2 regions of the Undibacterium sp. Di26W genome follow, and region 1 is predicted to be linked to the other one. Evidence: predicted binding sites of a transcription regulator. Region 1 holds the regulator's gene; the other holds the start of a gene.
The links. Region 1 encodes LexA, which represses DNA repair genes until DNA is damaged. Its sites were predicted from a motif close to ACTGTATNNNNATACAGT; they were not measured.
Positions count from the first base shown of each region.

Region 1 (8,094 bases):
ATCAAAATTCGTCATCAGCGCAACCATCTCTTTCGAGCCTTTGACACATAATTCGGCGTGCTGGTTGAAGAGTTCAAAAAATTTGCCCTCGGTGGGCATCAAGCGTCCAAACATTTTATTCTCACTGAAAATAGAAGATTTCTAGAATTGCTCAGGCAAAAGCAAACAAAAAAAAGCCTACAAATAAAAGCAAACAAATAAAAACAGCACCTGAAACCGCACAACAAGCTGGTACTGGTGGTACGGCTTATGCTGCCCGTCCTGTTTAAGGCTTTGCTGCATTTGCCACTAACTACTAAAACAAAAATTCCTGGTGCCCGTAAACACGTTCTTACAACTTATTCGTTATCGCCGTAAATCGACAGGTTACCTACATAGTTATCAAACTTGGTGTACTCACCCAGGAAGGTCAGGCGCACACTACCAATCGGGCCATTACGCTGCTTACCGATAATAATTTCTGCGGTACCCTTGTCCGGTGAATCGGGGTTATAAACCTGATCGCGATAAATAAACATGATGACGTCGGCATCTTGCTCGATCGCGCCTGATTCGCGCAGATCGGACATGACGGGACGTTTGTTCGGGCGCTGCTCCAGCGAGCGATTCAACTGTGACAAGGCAATCACCGGGCAATGCAATTCTTTCGCCAGACCTTTCAGATTTCGGGAAATCTCAGAAATCTCGGTCGCACGATTTTCACCGGCAGAGTTGGCAGACATCAGTTGCAAGTAATCGACAATCACCAGGCCCAGCTTGCCGCATTGCCTGGCCAGACGACGCGAACGGGCGCGCAATTCTATCGAGCTCAGCGCCGGGGTTTCATCGATGTACAACTGTGCATCATTCATTTTTTGGATGGCATGCGTCAGGCGTGGCCAGTCTTCATCTGTCAGCTTGCCGACACGCAGGCGGCTTTGATCCAGACGCCCCACCGAACCCAGCATACGCATGGCCAATTGGGTGCCGCCCATCTCCATGGAAAACACGGCAACTGGCAAACCACTCTCGATCGCCACGTTTTCACCGATATTCAGCGAAAACGCAGTCTTGCCCATGGAGGGACGACCGGCAACAATGATCAGATCACCAGGCTGCAGACCGGAAGTCATTTTATCCAGATCGGCAAAACCGGTAGGTACACCGGTAATATCATTTTGATTGTCGCGGTTATACAGTTCATCAATACGTTCGACCACCTGGGTCAGCAAGGGCTGGATGGCCTGGAAACCCTGGGCACCACGGGCACCTTCTTCGGCGATGGCAAAAATCTTGGATTCGGCCTCGTCCAGCATTTGCTTGACTTCCTTACCCTGCGGATTAAAGGCATTGCCAGCGATTTCATCGGATACCGTGATCAGCTTGCGCAATACGCCACGGTCACGCACGATTTCGGCATAGCGCCGTATATTCGCGGCCGAGGGGGTGTTTTGCGCCAGGGCATTCAGGTAGCTCAGGCCACCTGCATCTTCGGCCTTGTTCATGCCACTCAGGGCTTCGAACACGGTAATCACGTCAGCAGGACGGGACGCATTGATGAGCTTGACCATGCATTGAAAAATGATGCGATGGTCATAGCGATAAAAATCTTCTTCGCTGATAAAGTCGGCGATACGATCCCAGGCGGCATTGTCAAGCAACAAGCCGCCTAGGACAGATTGCTCTGCTTCTATGGAATGGGGGGGAACGCGTATCGCGTCAACTTGAGGATCAGAACCAGCTTTCATGGCGCGCATTATAACCGTTAATTCAAATTGCCAGACAATACAACGTGAGGGAAACAAGCTTGTTTGTGACAAGATTGTGACAAGCGTCTAATCACGCTGCAACAAATATCCCGTAAGCAACAAAACCAGGAAAAATATCCCGCACACAACAAAAAAGCCGGGAATTCCCGGCTTTTTCTTCAGCAATTTGCAAGCAGCAAATTAGGCGTGTTCGCCCAGTACAGCAACGATCACGTCAACCACTACGTCCGTATGCAATGCAACGGAAACGCTGTGATCGCCAGCGATCTTCAATGGACCTTGTGGCAGACGCACTTGTGCTTTTTCAACCGCGAAACCTTGTTTTGTCAGGGCGTCAGCGATATCGAAGTTAGTAACGGAACCGAACAAACGGCCATCAACACCAGATTTCTGGGTGATTTGCACTGTCAAACCGGACAGTTTTTCACCTTGAGCCTGTGCTGCTGCCAATTTGGCGGCTGCTACTTTTTCCAGTTCAGCGCGTTTTGCTTCGAATTCAGCAACGGCAACTGTCGTTGCACGACGAGCCATACGTTGAGGAATCAAAAAGTTACGGGCATAGCCGTCTTTTACACGAACTACATCACCCAGATTGCCGAGATTAACGACTTTATCCAACAGAATAACTTGCATATTTTTCTCCTTTACCTTGTCGTCAATTACGCTGTGTGCAAATCAGTGTATGGCAGCAACGCGAGGTAACGTGCACGTTTGATTGCTGTATCAACTTGACGCTGGTACAACGCTTTAGTACCTGTCAGACGTGCAGGCATGATTTTGCCGTTTTCTTGCACGAAGTCTTTCAGTGTGTCGATGTCTTTGTAGTCAACTTTTTCTACATGTGCCGCTGTGAAACGGCAGAATTTTTTGCGCTTGAACAAAGGATTTTGTTGCTGACGCTTTTGCTTCAATTTGCTTTTGTCGAATTTTTTACCGAATGCCATTTTTGGCTCCTAATCTAGTAAAGGTGTCCCGAATTCAGTGACATGAAAAACGAGACTTTTGCTATTGCGATTTTTGCGTGCTAAAAAACCAGTAAATTCCACCGGCACATCCAGTGCAATTTCATTGAATTGGCGGGAAATCTCCCCTGCCGCAACTGCTGAAATTTCAAACTCGACCTGTCGAACTGCGTTCGCCTCACGAGTTTCCGAACTGTGCATCAATGTCGCAGAAGCTATCGGTATACCGGCCGGTGTGTACCGCAATGCGGTTTTTTCTACGATCCGGGCTACAAGCTTCAGCTGATTCACTATTTTTTACACGACCTCTGTCAATGAATAATTAAGCAGCAGGCGCTTCAACACGTTGCGCTTTTGCAGCATCTTCCTTCTGAACAGCTTTCATCATTGGAGAAGGTGTTGCTTCTGCTTTTTTCAGTTTGACTGTCAGGTGACGCAAGACAGCATCATTGAATTTAAATGCTGTTTCCAACTCGAGCAGAGTTTCGGCATCGCATTCAATGTTCAAGCAAACATAGTGCGCTTTCGCCAGTTTTTGAATCATGTAAGCCAGTTGACGACGGCCCCAGTCTTCAACGCGATGGATTTGACCACCACGCGCTACAACACTTGCCTTGTAGCGTTCGATCATTGCAGGAACTTGCTCGCTCTGATCGGGATGTACGATAAATACGATTTCATAATGACGCATATATTCTCCTTGTGGACAATAAAAATAGCCCGCCTCGGCGTCAAGACGAGTGCGGGAAGAGGAAAGCCGACAATAATAACCCAGTTTTTCATTTTGATCAATTAGATCAGTGACTTAGCCAAGCAAACACCTCATTCACCTGTTTGAATGAGGATATTTTTCACATTTTTGCCACTCTCTGCGGATTTTGACTTGCATATTCAGCTTTACTGTATAAAAATACAGACTGCTTGCATATACAGCACATTCACATTAGAAAACGCCATGCTAAAACTGACTGCCCGCCAGGAACAAATACTTAACCTGATCAAGGATGCCATCCAAAATACCGGATTTCCGCCTACCCGCGCAGAAATTGCCGCTGAACTGGGATTCCGCTCCACCAATGCGGCCGAAGAACATTTGCAGGCACTGGCACGCAAGGGTGTGATCGAGATTGCCGCTGGCACCTCGCGCGGCATACGCCTGCTGGAATCCGCACTGTCCAGCCACATCCCCGGCATACAGATGGCGCTACCGCATCCGGCACTGATGCAACTGAGCCTGCCGCTGGTTGGCCGCGTCGCTGCCGGTTCGCCGATACTGGCTAGCGAACATATCGAATCCACCTACCATGTGGACCCCGCCCTGTTCTCTGCCAAGCCTGACTTTTTGCTGAAGGTACGCGGCATGTCCATGCGCGATGCCGGCATCCTTGATGGTGATTTGCTGGCCGTAAAAAAAACCGACAGCGCCCGCAATGGCCAGATCGTCGTCGCCCGCCTGGGCGATGATGTCACCGTCAAACGCTACAAGAAAACCGGCGACCTGATTGAACTGATGCCAGAAAACCCGGATTACCCCATCATCAGGGTCGGCGATACCGAAGAAGATTTTGCTCTGGAAGGCCTGGCAGTCGGCCTGATGAGAAACTGGGTTTGAGGACAGCCTGGGTGTGATCCTCCCCTCTCATCCGGATCACGCCTGGCTCGTCCTCAAACTTTTATGCCAACATCAATAAAAAAGCGCCCGATTAGAAATCGGGCGCTTTTCTTTATTGGCTAGCAGAGTCTGCCGGCATACGCCGACACCCCCTAAGCCTAGTGTTTCACCACTGTCGTATCCGCCGGTGTTTCTGGCGTTGCCGGTGTTGCGGCGGCAGCTACGGGGACTGGCTCGTCGACCAGAGGAACAGGCTGGGTTTCCAGTGCGATTTCCAGGACTTTGTCTATCCAGCGAACCGGGATGATTTCCAGTTTGTTTTTGACGTTGTCCGGGATCTCTGTCAGATCCTTGGCATTTTCTTCTGGTATCAACACGGTTTTGATACCACCGCGATGTGCAGCCAGCAATTTTTCTTTCAAGCCACCGATAGGCAATACTTCGCCGCGCAATGTGATTTCACCTGTCATGGCGACATCAGCACGAACCGGGATGCCGGTGAATACGGACACCAGCGCCGTGGTCATGGCAATACCGGCAGACGGGCCGTCTTTCGGTGTTGCACCTTCGGGTACGTGGATATGGATGTCACTCTTCTCGAACACATCGGCCTTGATACCCAGACGCTTGGCGCGACTGCGTACCACAGTACGGGCTGCTTCGATCGATTCTTTCATGACATCGCCCAGGGTACCTGTACGAATGACACCACCTTTGCCCGGCATGGCTACGGCTTCTATGGTCAGCAAATCGCCGCCCACTTCAGTCCAGGCCAAACCGACAACCTGGCCAATCTGGTTATCCTTGACGGCGACGCCAAAGTCATAGCGACGCACACCCAGGTATTTATCCAGGTTCTTGGAATTGACTGTGGCTTTTTTCTCGGTCTTTTTCAGCAAGAGCATTTTCACGACCTTGCGGCAAATCTTGGAGATTTCCCTTTCCAGCGAACGCACACCGGCTTCACGGGTGTAATAACGGATGATGTCGCGCAAAGCACTTTCTGCCACGGTGATTTCGCCTTCTTTCAAACCATTGTTCTTGATTTGTTTAGGCAGCAAATAGCGTTGGGCAATGCTGGTTTTTTCATCTTCGGTATAACCCGACAGGCGTATCACTTCCATCCGGTCCAGCAAAGCTGGCGGGATATTGTAGGAATTGGAGGTCGCCACAAACATCACGTCGGACAGATCGAAATCGACTTCGATGTAATGATCCGAAAAAGTATGATTTTGTTCAGGGTCCAATACCTCCAGCAAGGCAGAAGATGGATCGCCACGGAAATCAGCGCCCATCTTGTCCACTTCATCCAGCAAGAACAGCGGATTACGCACACCAACCTTGGACAGGCTTTGCAAAATCTTGCCTGGCATGGAGCCGATGTAGGTACGGCGGTGACCACGGATTTCAGCCTCGTCACGCACGCCACCCAGAGCCATACGCACGAACTTGCGGTTCGTGGCACGGGCGATGGATTGCCCCAGCGAGGTCTTACCCACACCCGGAGGACCAACCAGGCACAGGATAGGTGCTTTCAACTTGTCAACGCGCTGTTGTACTGCAAGATATTCCAGGATGCGTTCTTTAACCTTATCCAGGCCAAAGTGTTCGTCTTCCAATACTTTTTCAGCATTCGTCAAATCATTATTGACCTTGGATTTTTTCTTCCATGGCAGATTGACGATGGTGTCGATGTAATTGCGCACGACGGTGGCTTCAGCCGACATCGGTGACATCATTTTGAGTTTTTTCAACTCATTCTGTGCCTTGTCGCGGGCTTCTTTAGGCATCTTGGCGGCCAGGATTTTTTTCTCCAGCTCGTCAATATCGGCACCCTCTTCACCTTCACCCAATTCTTTCTGGATGGCCTTGACCTGTTCGTTCAGGTAGTACTCGCGCTGCGATTTCTCCATTTGGCGCTTGACGCGACCACGGATACGCTTTTCAACCTGCAGGATGTCGAGTTCGCCTTCCAGTTGTCCCAGCAAATGCTCAAGACGTTTGGAGACGCTGAAGATTTCCAGGATGACCTGCTTCTGTTCCAGCTTCAATGGAAGATGGGCAGCGATGGTATCTGCCAGGCGACCGGCATCGTCGATACCGGACAGGGATGCCAGGATTTCTGGCGGGATTTTTTTGTTCAGTTTGACGTATTGATCAAATTGCTGAACGATGGCGCGACGCATCGCTTCCACTTCGGATTCGTCACCTTCATCCAGAGCGACGGGTGTCAGGTCTGCGAAAAAATGGGATTCGGAATCATGGATCTTGTGTATGCGCGCACGTTGAGCGCCTTCGACCAGTACCTTGACGGTACCGTCCGGCAACTTCAGCATTTGCAGGATATTGGCAATACAGCCAATTTCATAAATATCATCTGCCGAAGGTTCATCCTTGGCAGCGGCTTTCTGAGCGGCAAGCATAATGCTCTTGCCCTGATCCATGGCAGCTTCCAAAGCCTTGATGGATTTTGGACGCCCCACAAACAGAGGAATCACCATGTGCGGGAATACAACAACATCACGCAGTGGCAACAACGGCAGTTGGGTTTGTTCGGTTATCAGAGTAGTCGTCATGGCGCACCTTTCATAAATACTGGTTAACAATGTTGGCGCACTGGGCGGAAACACAAGCCCATTCCGGGAAAAAACAATAAAAAAAGCCACACAGAGAGCTTCCCCGGGTAGCTTTACGATTGAAGCTGTAATTATTTTGTTAAATCATTGTACTTCGAATCAAATTAAAACGAAGAAATAAAGCGAGGGAAACCAATAAAAAATGGGGAGTTGCCTCCCCATCATGTTTTTGCTACCACATCAAGCAGGTGACTCAGGCACCGGCGACTTTGGGTTGTTCGTGGTAAATCAGCAAGGGTTTCGCGCCATTGGTGATGGTATTTTCATCAATGACCACCTTCTCTACATTCTGATGGCTAGGCAAGTCATACATAACGTCCAGCAAGGCGTGTTCCAGTATGGAACGCAAGCCACGCGCGCCGGTCTTGCGGGCAATCGCCTTCTTGGCTATGGCCTGCAGGGCAGCAGGACGGATTTCCAGTTCCGTGCCTTCCATCTCCAGCAATTTTGCATATTGCTTGATCAGGGCGTTTTTAGGCTCAACCAGAATTTGTATCAGTGCCGCTTCATCCAGTTCATTCAACGTAGCAATCACAGGCAGGCGACCGACCAGTTCAGGAATCAGACCAAACTTGATCAGATCCTGTGGTTCTGCGTCCTGCATGACGTCGCTGGCGCTCTTTTCTGCCTGGCTCTTGACGCTGGCAGAGAAACCTATGCCACTGCGCTCAGAACGGTCGGAAATGATCTTGGCCAGGCCGTCAAACGCACCACCACAGATAAACATGATGTTGGTGGTATCGATCTGGATGAAATCCTGGTTAGGATGCTTGCGACCACCCTGTGGCGGCACCGATGCCATGGTACCTTCAACCAGCTTCAGCAAGGCTTGCTGCACGCCTTCACCGGAAACGTCACGGGTGATTGACGGGTTGTCAGATTTACGCGATATCTTGTCAATCTCATCGATATAAACGATGCCCTTTTGCGCGCGTTCAACTTCATAGTTGCAATTCTGCAGCAACTTTTGAATGATGTTTTCAACGTCTTCACCGACATAGCCGGCTTCGGTCAGCGTGGTTGCATCGGCGATCACGAAAGGTACATTCAGCATGCGTGCCAGCGTTTGTGCCAGCAGGGTCTTGCCGGAACCAGTCGGGCCCACCAGCAAGATATTACTCTTGGCCAGTTCGACA
Region 1 covers NZ_JBMPOR010000018.1:98,408-106,501, reverse strand. Annotated here, with positions in the region: gene ACO0LM_RS19680 (DUF47 domain-containing protein) at 1-114, opposite strand, end outside; gene ACO0LM_RS19675 (replicative DNA helicase) at 339-1,727, opposite strand; gene rplI (50S ribosomal protein L9) at 1,929-2,381, opposite strand; gene rpsR (30S ribosomal protein S18) at 2,408-2,692, opposite strand; gene priB (primosomal replication protein N) at 2,702-3,001, opposite strand; gene rpsF (30S ribosomal protein S6) at 3,033-3,401, opposite strand; gene lexA (transcriptional repressor LexA) at 3,666-4,322, shown strand; gene lon (endopeptidase La) at 4,481-6,898, opposite strand; gene clpX (ATP-dependent Clp protease ATP-binding subunit ClpX) at 7,152-8,094, opposite strand, start outside.

Region 2 (8,094 bases), on a different contig from region 1:
GGACGTAAATTGGCTGTCGCATGCATGCCGGTAACCGTGTTGGCAGCCGCGTTGGCAGCCGGGCCGGTATGGGCTAGAGCAGTTTTTTTTGTTACCGGTTGCATGACCGAGACCCAGGCATTGGCTACATCGGGTCTGTGGTCGGCTTGCGGCTGGGCTTTCAATACAGCGTTTTCACCCAGGCGCGCAACCAGTAATTCCAGCAGGCGTTGATGATCTTCTGCCTTGCCCCCGGGTTCGGGAAACAGGGTTTCGCTCTGCAACTCGCGTGGGCTAGTCTGTTTGACTTCCAGCACGATGGCGATGACGGCGCTGTGCAGTTTCAACTGTGTCAGTCTTTCCTTGAACAGACTGAGTAAATGCGATTCCTGCCAGCAGGCTTGCCCCAGTTTCAGATCAAACAGGGTAGGGGGAATAGCCTGGCGACCTCGTTCATGCAATAACTCCAGATGGATATGACTGACCGCCAGGTGCTGCACCGTCAGCCAGCCCAGCAACTGGGTCAGCAGGCTGCGGGCATACATCAGCAGGGCATCGGCCTGCTCGATACGGTCAGGCAATTCCACCTTGGCCTTGAATGCGGGGGGCGCGCTGTGCCATTGATGCAGCTCGATTTGTTCGCCATAGGCTGCATCCAGTTCATGCAGGATGGCTTTACCGCAGCGTCTTTGCAGGCCGGGTCGTGGCAGTCGCCGCAAATCTTGCAGACTGTGGCAGGCAATGCCCTGCAATAACTCCAGCGAATCTTGTGCCGCTGCCAGCAGGCCAACGGGCAGGCGATCCAGGTGCAGGGATAATTTCTTCAAGCCCAGCACATGCTTGCCCGCCCGTTTTTTTTGTGCAGCCAGCCGGGCAAAAAGCCATGCCGCCCTGGCCACCGGGGCGATCCCCGTGTTTGCCGTCAGGCCCAGGGCTTGCATGGTGGCCTGAATACGCTTGCGCAAGGCACGGATGCCGCCAAACAAGCTCAGGCTGGCGCTGATGTCGATGAGAATGGTATCGTCTTTTGCCAACGCCACCTGGGGCGAATACTGTAGCAAAGCGGTGGCACTGGCCAGCAAATCCAATTGCTCTTGCTGGATATCACGCTGAAAGCAGCGGATATCAGGCAACAGCATCTGCGCGCCACCCGTGCGCATGCCCGGATAGACGCCAGCCTGACGCGCCGATTTCGAGACCGCACTGATCCGTCCCTGCTGAAGTACCGCACTGGGCATGGTTTCTTCGACGTCGGGCCAGTGCTTCACAAACACCTCAAGCTGGAGCATGGGCAGGTGTACGGCGAGCCAGAGCGGCGGACGTTGCGCCAGCATGCCTGTCTGCCGTAATGGTTTCTTTGTTGGTATGGGCATGTGAATACAAATAATGATGGGCTGCTACACGCAGGGTCAGCGGACGATCACGCAAACCACCGCGACGCTTGATCATTGCCAGTTCCAGCCCGCCAGCGATGGGCCGCAGACTCAATCGTAATGGGGCCGGGGATGGCAATGGGGCCATCTGCAGGCTGCGCATCAGGCAAAAAAAGATATCCGAACTTTGGGCGGCCAGATGCAGGCGACGCAGTGCTTCACTGCGTATCTGTGTTTGCCAGAACAGCAGGGCACCACAACTGCCATTGCGTAACACCTGTTCGGCGGCCCAGAGTGCATTTGACTGCTTGTTGCAAGTGATCCAGATCAACTGCGAGGTTTGTAAATGGGCACAGGACAATGCCAGTGCCTGCGGCGTATAAGGTGGTGTCAGTAAGATAATGGGGCGACCCTGCAATTGATTCAGGGCCGGCTTTAATAGCGTCAGTTCAGCAATGCCGGCGGTGGGCAATAGAATTTCTGTCAATTGCCCCAAAGGCCAGCCGCCACCAGGCAATTCAAGACGTAATTCAGGAAAACCGGTATCCAGATAAGCACCATGGCCACGCGCCAGTTGTGAGGCACGCCACAATGCGGGATGTATACCTTCGGCGACAAGTGGGGAAATACTGGGCATAATAGATTATACTGTATAAATATACAGTATATGTAATTCTGCCTAAAACTTCAAACACAAACTCGCGGCTGATCTGCATCTGTTGCAGCTTTATTGCATGCTTGCTGTCTTGCAAAGTTTCTGTTGGTCTCGTCAGCTTAGTGACTTGACTGTCGTGACAGCCAGGCCTATGACGGCACATGCACCTATGACATGGATCACATTGCGCTTGAAACGCAGCAGGGCAATGGCGGCAGCGATGGCGATCAGGGCAGATATCCAGTCCAGCGGGCCGCTAAATCCCTGGGGCCAGATCACGTGATAAGCAAAAAACAAGGCCAGATTCAGAATGACACCTACCACGGCTGCCGTAATTGCCGTCAGCGGGGCGGTGAAATTGATATCGCCATGGGTGGATTCCACCAGTGGCCCGCCAGCCAGGATGAACAGAAACGAAGGCAGGAAGGTAAACCAGGTCACCAGTGCAGCAGCGACTGCCCCAGCCAGGAAGAGCGAGTCTGGCCCGAACACGGCCTTCACATAGCCGCCAATAAAACCCACAAATGCCACTACCATGATCAATGGACCAGGTGTGGTTTCACCTAGCGCCAGGCCATCTATCATCTGCGTTGGTGTCAACCAGCCATAGCCGCTGACTGCCCCCTGATATACATAAGGCAGTACCGCATAGGCACCGCCAAACGTCATCAGGGCTGCCTTGGTAAAAAACCATGCCATTTGCGTCAGTGTATGGTTCCATCCATAAGCCACCGTCAGCAGACCCATGGGGATAGCCCACAATGCTATGCCTGTGATCAGCACCCATAACAGCCGGCCCCAGCCAAACCGGGCATGCACGGGTGTGGGCGTGTCGTCGTCAATCAATGCTGGGCCATAGGAAGTGTTGGTATTGCCGTGGCCACCCCCAGTCTTGAACTGTTCCGGTGCCAGCCTGCCACCTATATAGCCAGTGAGTGCCGCCAGTAGGACGATGAATGGAAAAGGGATATCCAGGGCAAAAATCGCCATGAAAGCAGCTGCGGCAATACCCCATAAGTAATTGTTTTTAAGCGCACGTGAACCGATGCGGTGGGCCGCCTGTACCACAATCGCCGTGACCGCCGGTTTGATACCGTAAAACAAACCGGCCACCAGACTCAGGTCACCATAGGCGATGTAGACCCACGACAGAAAGATCAGTATCAGCAGCGAAGGCAGCACAAACAGCACACCGGCAGCAATGCCGCCACGGGTTTTATGCATCAGCCAGCCTATATAGGTAGCAAGCTGTTGTGCCTCCGGCCCGGGCAGGACCATGCAGTAATTAAGCGCATGTAAAAAGCGTCGTTCTGAAATCCAGCGACGGTTTTCCACCAGTTCCTGATGCATGATGGCAATTTGTCCGGCAGGGCCACCAAAGCTGATGAAGCCCAGCTTCAGCCAAAAAAGCAGTGCCTGCCCAAAACTGACTGCGGTCGGTGGCGTAGCCTGCTTGAGGGTAGCTGGGTCAGATTGCATCATAGTGGGTAGCGTCATTCTTTATGTTCTTGCTTGTCTGTAGATGAGCTCAGAAAACGACATCAGAATAAATACTGATTGCACATACAGTACTTTATGGTAAAGTACGTTCATGGACGAACAATGCTGTGTAATAAGCTGATTACTGTTCTTCTAAGAACCTGTTTGCGATCTTAAGCGCGAGCGTGATCGGATTCCACGCGGGGCTCATGCGCTGCTCAAAATGCTCATGGTCCTAAGTACATTCCGCTTTTTGCGCTGCGTTTTTGTTACCCTTACCCCGCTGACGCTCGCTCGCTACAGATCGTAAACAGGTTCTAACATTCGTAACCGACATGGAGATTAACTATTATGGCAAACCTTGAACAGTCTTTTGACACACGTTTCAGCCTGCAATTCGCACCGACTTCCTTTTTGATGCGTCTGGGCCGTCGTGAAATATTTGTCTGCCGGGATTTTCGTCAGCGTTCTTACTATGTTAACCCCATGATGGATTGCAGTACCGGCGTGCAGGCAGGCCATCTGGAAATTCTGTTGTTCCGCAAATGGCTGGTGATACTGTCCAAAGCACACTGGTAATCGTATCATTTGAGATTCATCTGGCTTGTATTCAGCGCTACAGCATTATTTTACTGAAAATGAATGTCAATACGATGTCAAGCGTGATCAAATTATCTGTGTCAGCTAACAGGGCATGCAAACGATGAGTGACTGCCTGGCATAGAGATAGCGCGGCGTTGCAATGTAATTGCTGCACACATGATAGTATGCAAAATGACCTATTTCATTGATCTTCATTCGTCTGACATCAAATCTGATGAGATTGAAATCACGGAGCCGCTAAACGCAGCTGTGCTCAACTCTTGCATACATATCTGAAAACGAATGCTACGAAGCCCGGCGTATCACAAACTAAGTGATACGCCGGGCTTTGCAATTCTGCTTTAGAACAGATTTTACTTCTCAGAAGCTGTTCGAGATCTTTTTGCCAATGTGCGGATTATTGCGTAAACTTGTGGAATGAGAAAAATATACCCAAGCGACATCAGCCGAGACCAATTTGCAAAGATAGAGGGCTTGCTGTTAAGTGCACGAAAGAAGACCAAGCCACGCAAAGTAGACTTATATGATGTGTTTTGCGCGATATTGTACGTACTCAAAAGCGGCTGTCAGTGGGACATGATTCCTAGTGATTTTCCGCCGAAGAGTACGGTGTACACGTATTTCAAGCAATGGAAAGAAAAGCCGTCGGAAAGTGAATTGAGTTTGCTGGAGCAGACCTTAAAAAAATCAGGTTGGCGCGGCCCGTATCAAACATGGTCGGAACGAACACAGCAGCTTTTTGATCGTTGACGCACAAAGTGTAAGAAACACGGATACTGCCAAATACAAAGGCTACGATGCGGGTAAAAAAGTATCGGGGATCAAGCGCCATATCGCGGTTGATACACAAGGGCTACCCCATGCTCTTGCCGTGACGACAGCCGACGTTACAGATCGAAAAGGGGCATTGGAAGCATTTGTGCGGCACAAGAAATTTTTGGGCAAGGTCGTCAACGTACTTGCCGATGGTGGCTATACAGGACGCCCTTTTGCTGAGGGGGTGAATGAAATTCTAGGGGCATCGGTACAGATCGCCAAACGAAATGAACTTCATACCTTCGCAGTTGTGCCGCAACGGTGGGTGGTGGAGCGGTCTTTTGCCTGGATTGAGAAATGCCATCGCCTTTGGAAAAATTGTGAGCGGGGATTGAATACCAGCTTGCAATTCGTCAATTTGGCATTCCTCGCTTTGCTATTGCGGCGGGATTGATCGCAAAAAGATCTCGAATAGGTTCTCAGTAACGCATACTTACGCCCCCGTCATCGCCGCAGGGCAGCCATGCCAGCTGGAACCTGCTGGTATGAATTCCCCTTTCATGACCAGAGTCAGAGCGCCCAGGCTGGCATCATCTGCCACCACCGCGCTATACAGAACGGCACTGCGCGGCCCCATGTACACACGTTCACCGATGCTGACATGATCAATTTTCATGACGCGGTCTTCAAACAAATGGGTTTGCGGACAGGCTAGCGCATTGATTTCGCTATAGGCACCAATGCTGACACAATCAAACTCGGTAATGTCGGTGGTATCCATATACACGCCACGCCCGATTTTGCAACCGAGCAAATTGAATACCAGCGGCAGCCAGGGTGTACCACGCAAATAGCGCATGAAATTCGGTACCGCTATCCCTTCATACAGATTGGTAATGCCTTCCGATAACCAGACAAACGGCGTCCACATGGGCACGCTGCTTTTCTTGTAGCGGAAAATAAGTAACCATTTCAGCGCCAGCACAAAGGCAAAACTACCAACGCCATACAGCAGGCCGGCGACCACCAGGTAATACAAAACTTCACTCCAGCGGTCATCACCGGCCAAAGGCATCAAATCCAGAACGATGGTGTAGCCGACAGCGATTACCATGGCGTGCGGCGCAATGATACGAAAAGCCTCAATCAAACCGCGGCCCAGGCGACGGATCACCGATGGACGGAAGGTCAGGTTTTCCGGAAAACCCTTGGTTTCTTCACGTGCTGGTAAATGAATCGCTGGCGAACCCAGCCAGGTGTCGCCTTCACGCATTTGCTGATTCGACGGTGCACTGCTATGCACACCGATGAGTACATTTTCCGGCAATATGGTGCCATCTGGTATATACGCCCCATTGCCGACAAAGCTGCGACGCGAAATCACGGTGGGGTGCATGCTCATCCAGCCACCATCGATTTGCTCATCCCCAAGTAATACCGCATCCGCAATAAAGGTGTCATCCCCCAGTGTCAGCATATCGGGCACCACGCCCAATGCTGTTGAAATCTCGGCACCACAACCCACCTTGGCACCCAGCAGGCGATACCAGAACGGTGCATAGACCGTGGCATAAACGCCGTGCAAGACATTCAGGCTGGATTCCTGTATCTGGTTGACCAGCCATTTGCCGCAATAGGTATTACCGTGCACAGGATAATTACCCTGTTTCAAGGTTGGTAAAATACTCCAGCGGATACCGGCAGACAGCAGCGCCGTACAGACGATCAGCACGGCGGTTGCCGGAAAGGCCAGCAAGAAGTACTTCACCAACTGAAAAATCACGGAATTGCTTTGCAGGCCAGGAAATAATTCAGAATTATCAAACCAGTCTATCGTTACAAAACTGGGGAATACCGGCATGAAGAACAATGCGCTGATGAGTAAAGAACCAAATATAAAAAAGATCGTCTCGCCCGCCAAACGCCAGGCAGAGACTTGCGGCCTGGGCGGATAGATATGCGGATCAAATGCACCTACATCGCGTGCCGGTGAACCTTTCCAGATACGCGATGCAGGGATGACCTGACCGCTGCTCAGGGCAGACTGGCCTTCAAGATGGCCAGCAGCTTCAATTTTTACATCACCTTCCAATACCGCATAAGAACCGACATAGGCTTCATCAGCCATGGTAATGGACCCCAGCAAGAGTTCGCCACGCTGTACACGGGCATTTTCAAAATTGCTGGCATTGCCGATGTTGCAGTGGTTGCCTATCTGTAGCAGATCCGGCGCACGCAAGGTGATGGAGCCTATCACTACATCCTTACCTATTTTGGCCCCGAGTGCGCGTAACCACCATGCATACAGGGATGAGCCACTGAGCATGTAAGAAGGTGCGGCTTCCACCAGCCGGTCTGCCAGCCACCAGCGATAATAGGTCCAGCCCCATAGCGGATAACGTCCGGCTTTCAGGCGGCCGGCAATCAGCCATTTGCCAGCAATGGCAACCGCAAATTCAGCCAGCGTCAGCAACAGGAATACACCCACCGACAAGACTACCGCTCTGGCGATAGAATCATCAGGATCACCGGTAAAGTAATGGTAAGCAAAAAATGGTGCCAGCCACTGCACCATGCGCATCGCCACCAGCCATGGAATGGCGATAGCCTGGCCCAGCCCACATAGCCAGCGCTTCCAGTCAGGTGCATGGGTCCATGTCGGTTTGCTGGTGCCTGATGTAGCTGCTGTAGTTGCCGCTATTGCCTGGGCCTGGCTGGCACTTTCCAGCGCTGCCAGCAGCTTGCTGATGGTGCGATGCTGGTAAATATCACTGATTCTGAAATACGCAAATTGCGGATGTTTGCGCAAAATTGAGACCAGCTTGGCCGCCATCAATGAATGGCCACCGAGGTCCGTAAAGAAATCAGACGCACGGTGAATCGCCTGACCGGGGAACAGGCTGGCCAGGGCAGGGAACAAGACTTCTTCCGTCGCTGTTTCGGCAACATCAGAATCATGATTCGCAGCCAACTTCAGCAGTTCAAGTTTTTTCAGGGCATTGCGATCAATCTTGCCCGAGGTCAGCCTGGGCATTTCAGGTAAATATTCAAAGCGGGCCGGCACCATATACACAGGCAAGGCCTTACCCAAAGTGACACGCAAATCAGCCGCATGATGGGCAAAAGCCTCTGCACCGGCATCAGCCGCTAATTGATCATTGACGATAAAGGCAACGATCTGGTCTATCTCGTCTTCTTTGCGCAGCACCACGGCCACGGCACCCACACCCGCCTGTTTCGCCAGGACGG
Region 2 covers NZ_JBMPOR010000002.1:21,739-29,832, reverse strand. Annotated here, with positions in the region: gene ACO0LM_RS02525 (Y-family DNA polymerase) at 1-1,313, opposite strand, end outside; gene imuA (translesion DNA synthesis-associated protein ImuA) at 1,255-1,989, opposite strand; gene chrA (chromate efflux transporter) at 2,122-3,504, opposite strand; gene ACO0LM_RS02510 (hypothetical protein) at 3,838-4,065, shown strand; one part of gene ACO0LM_RS02505 (IS5 family transposase) at 4,507-4,772, shown strand; one part of gene ACO0LM_RS02505 (IS5 family transposase) at 4,771-5,299, shown strand; gene ACO0LM_RS02500 (Pls/PosA family non-ribosomal peptide synthetase) at 5,339-8,094, opposite strand, start outside.
Region 2: imuA (translesion DNA synthesis-associated protein ImuA) is a predicted target of LexA. The motif match lies at 2,000-2,017, and genes of this name have one in related genera.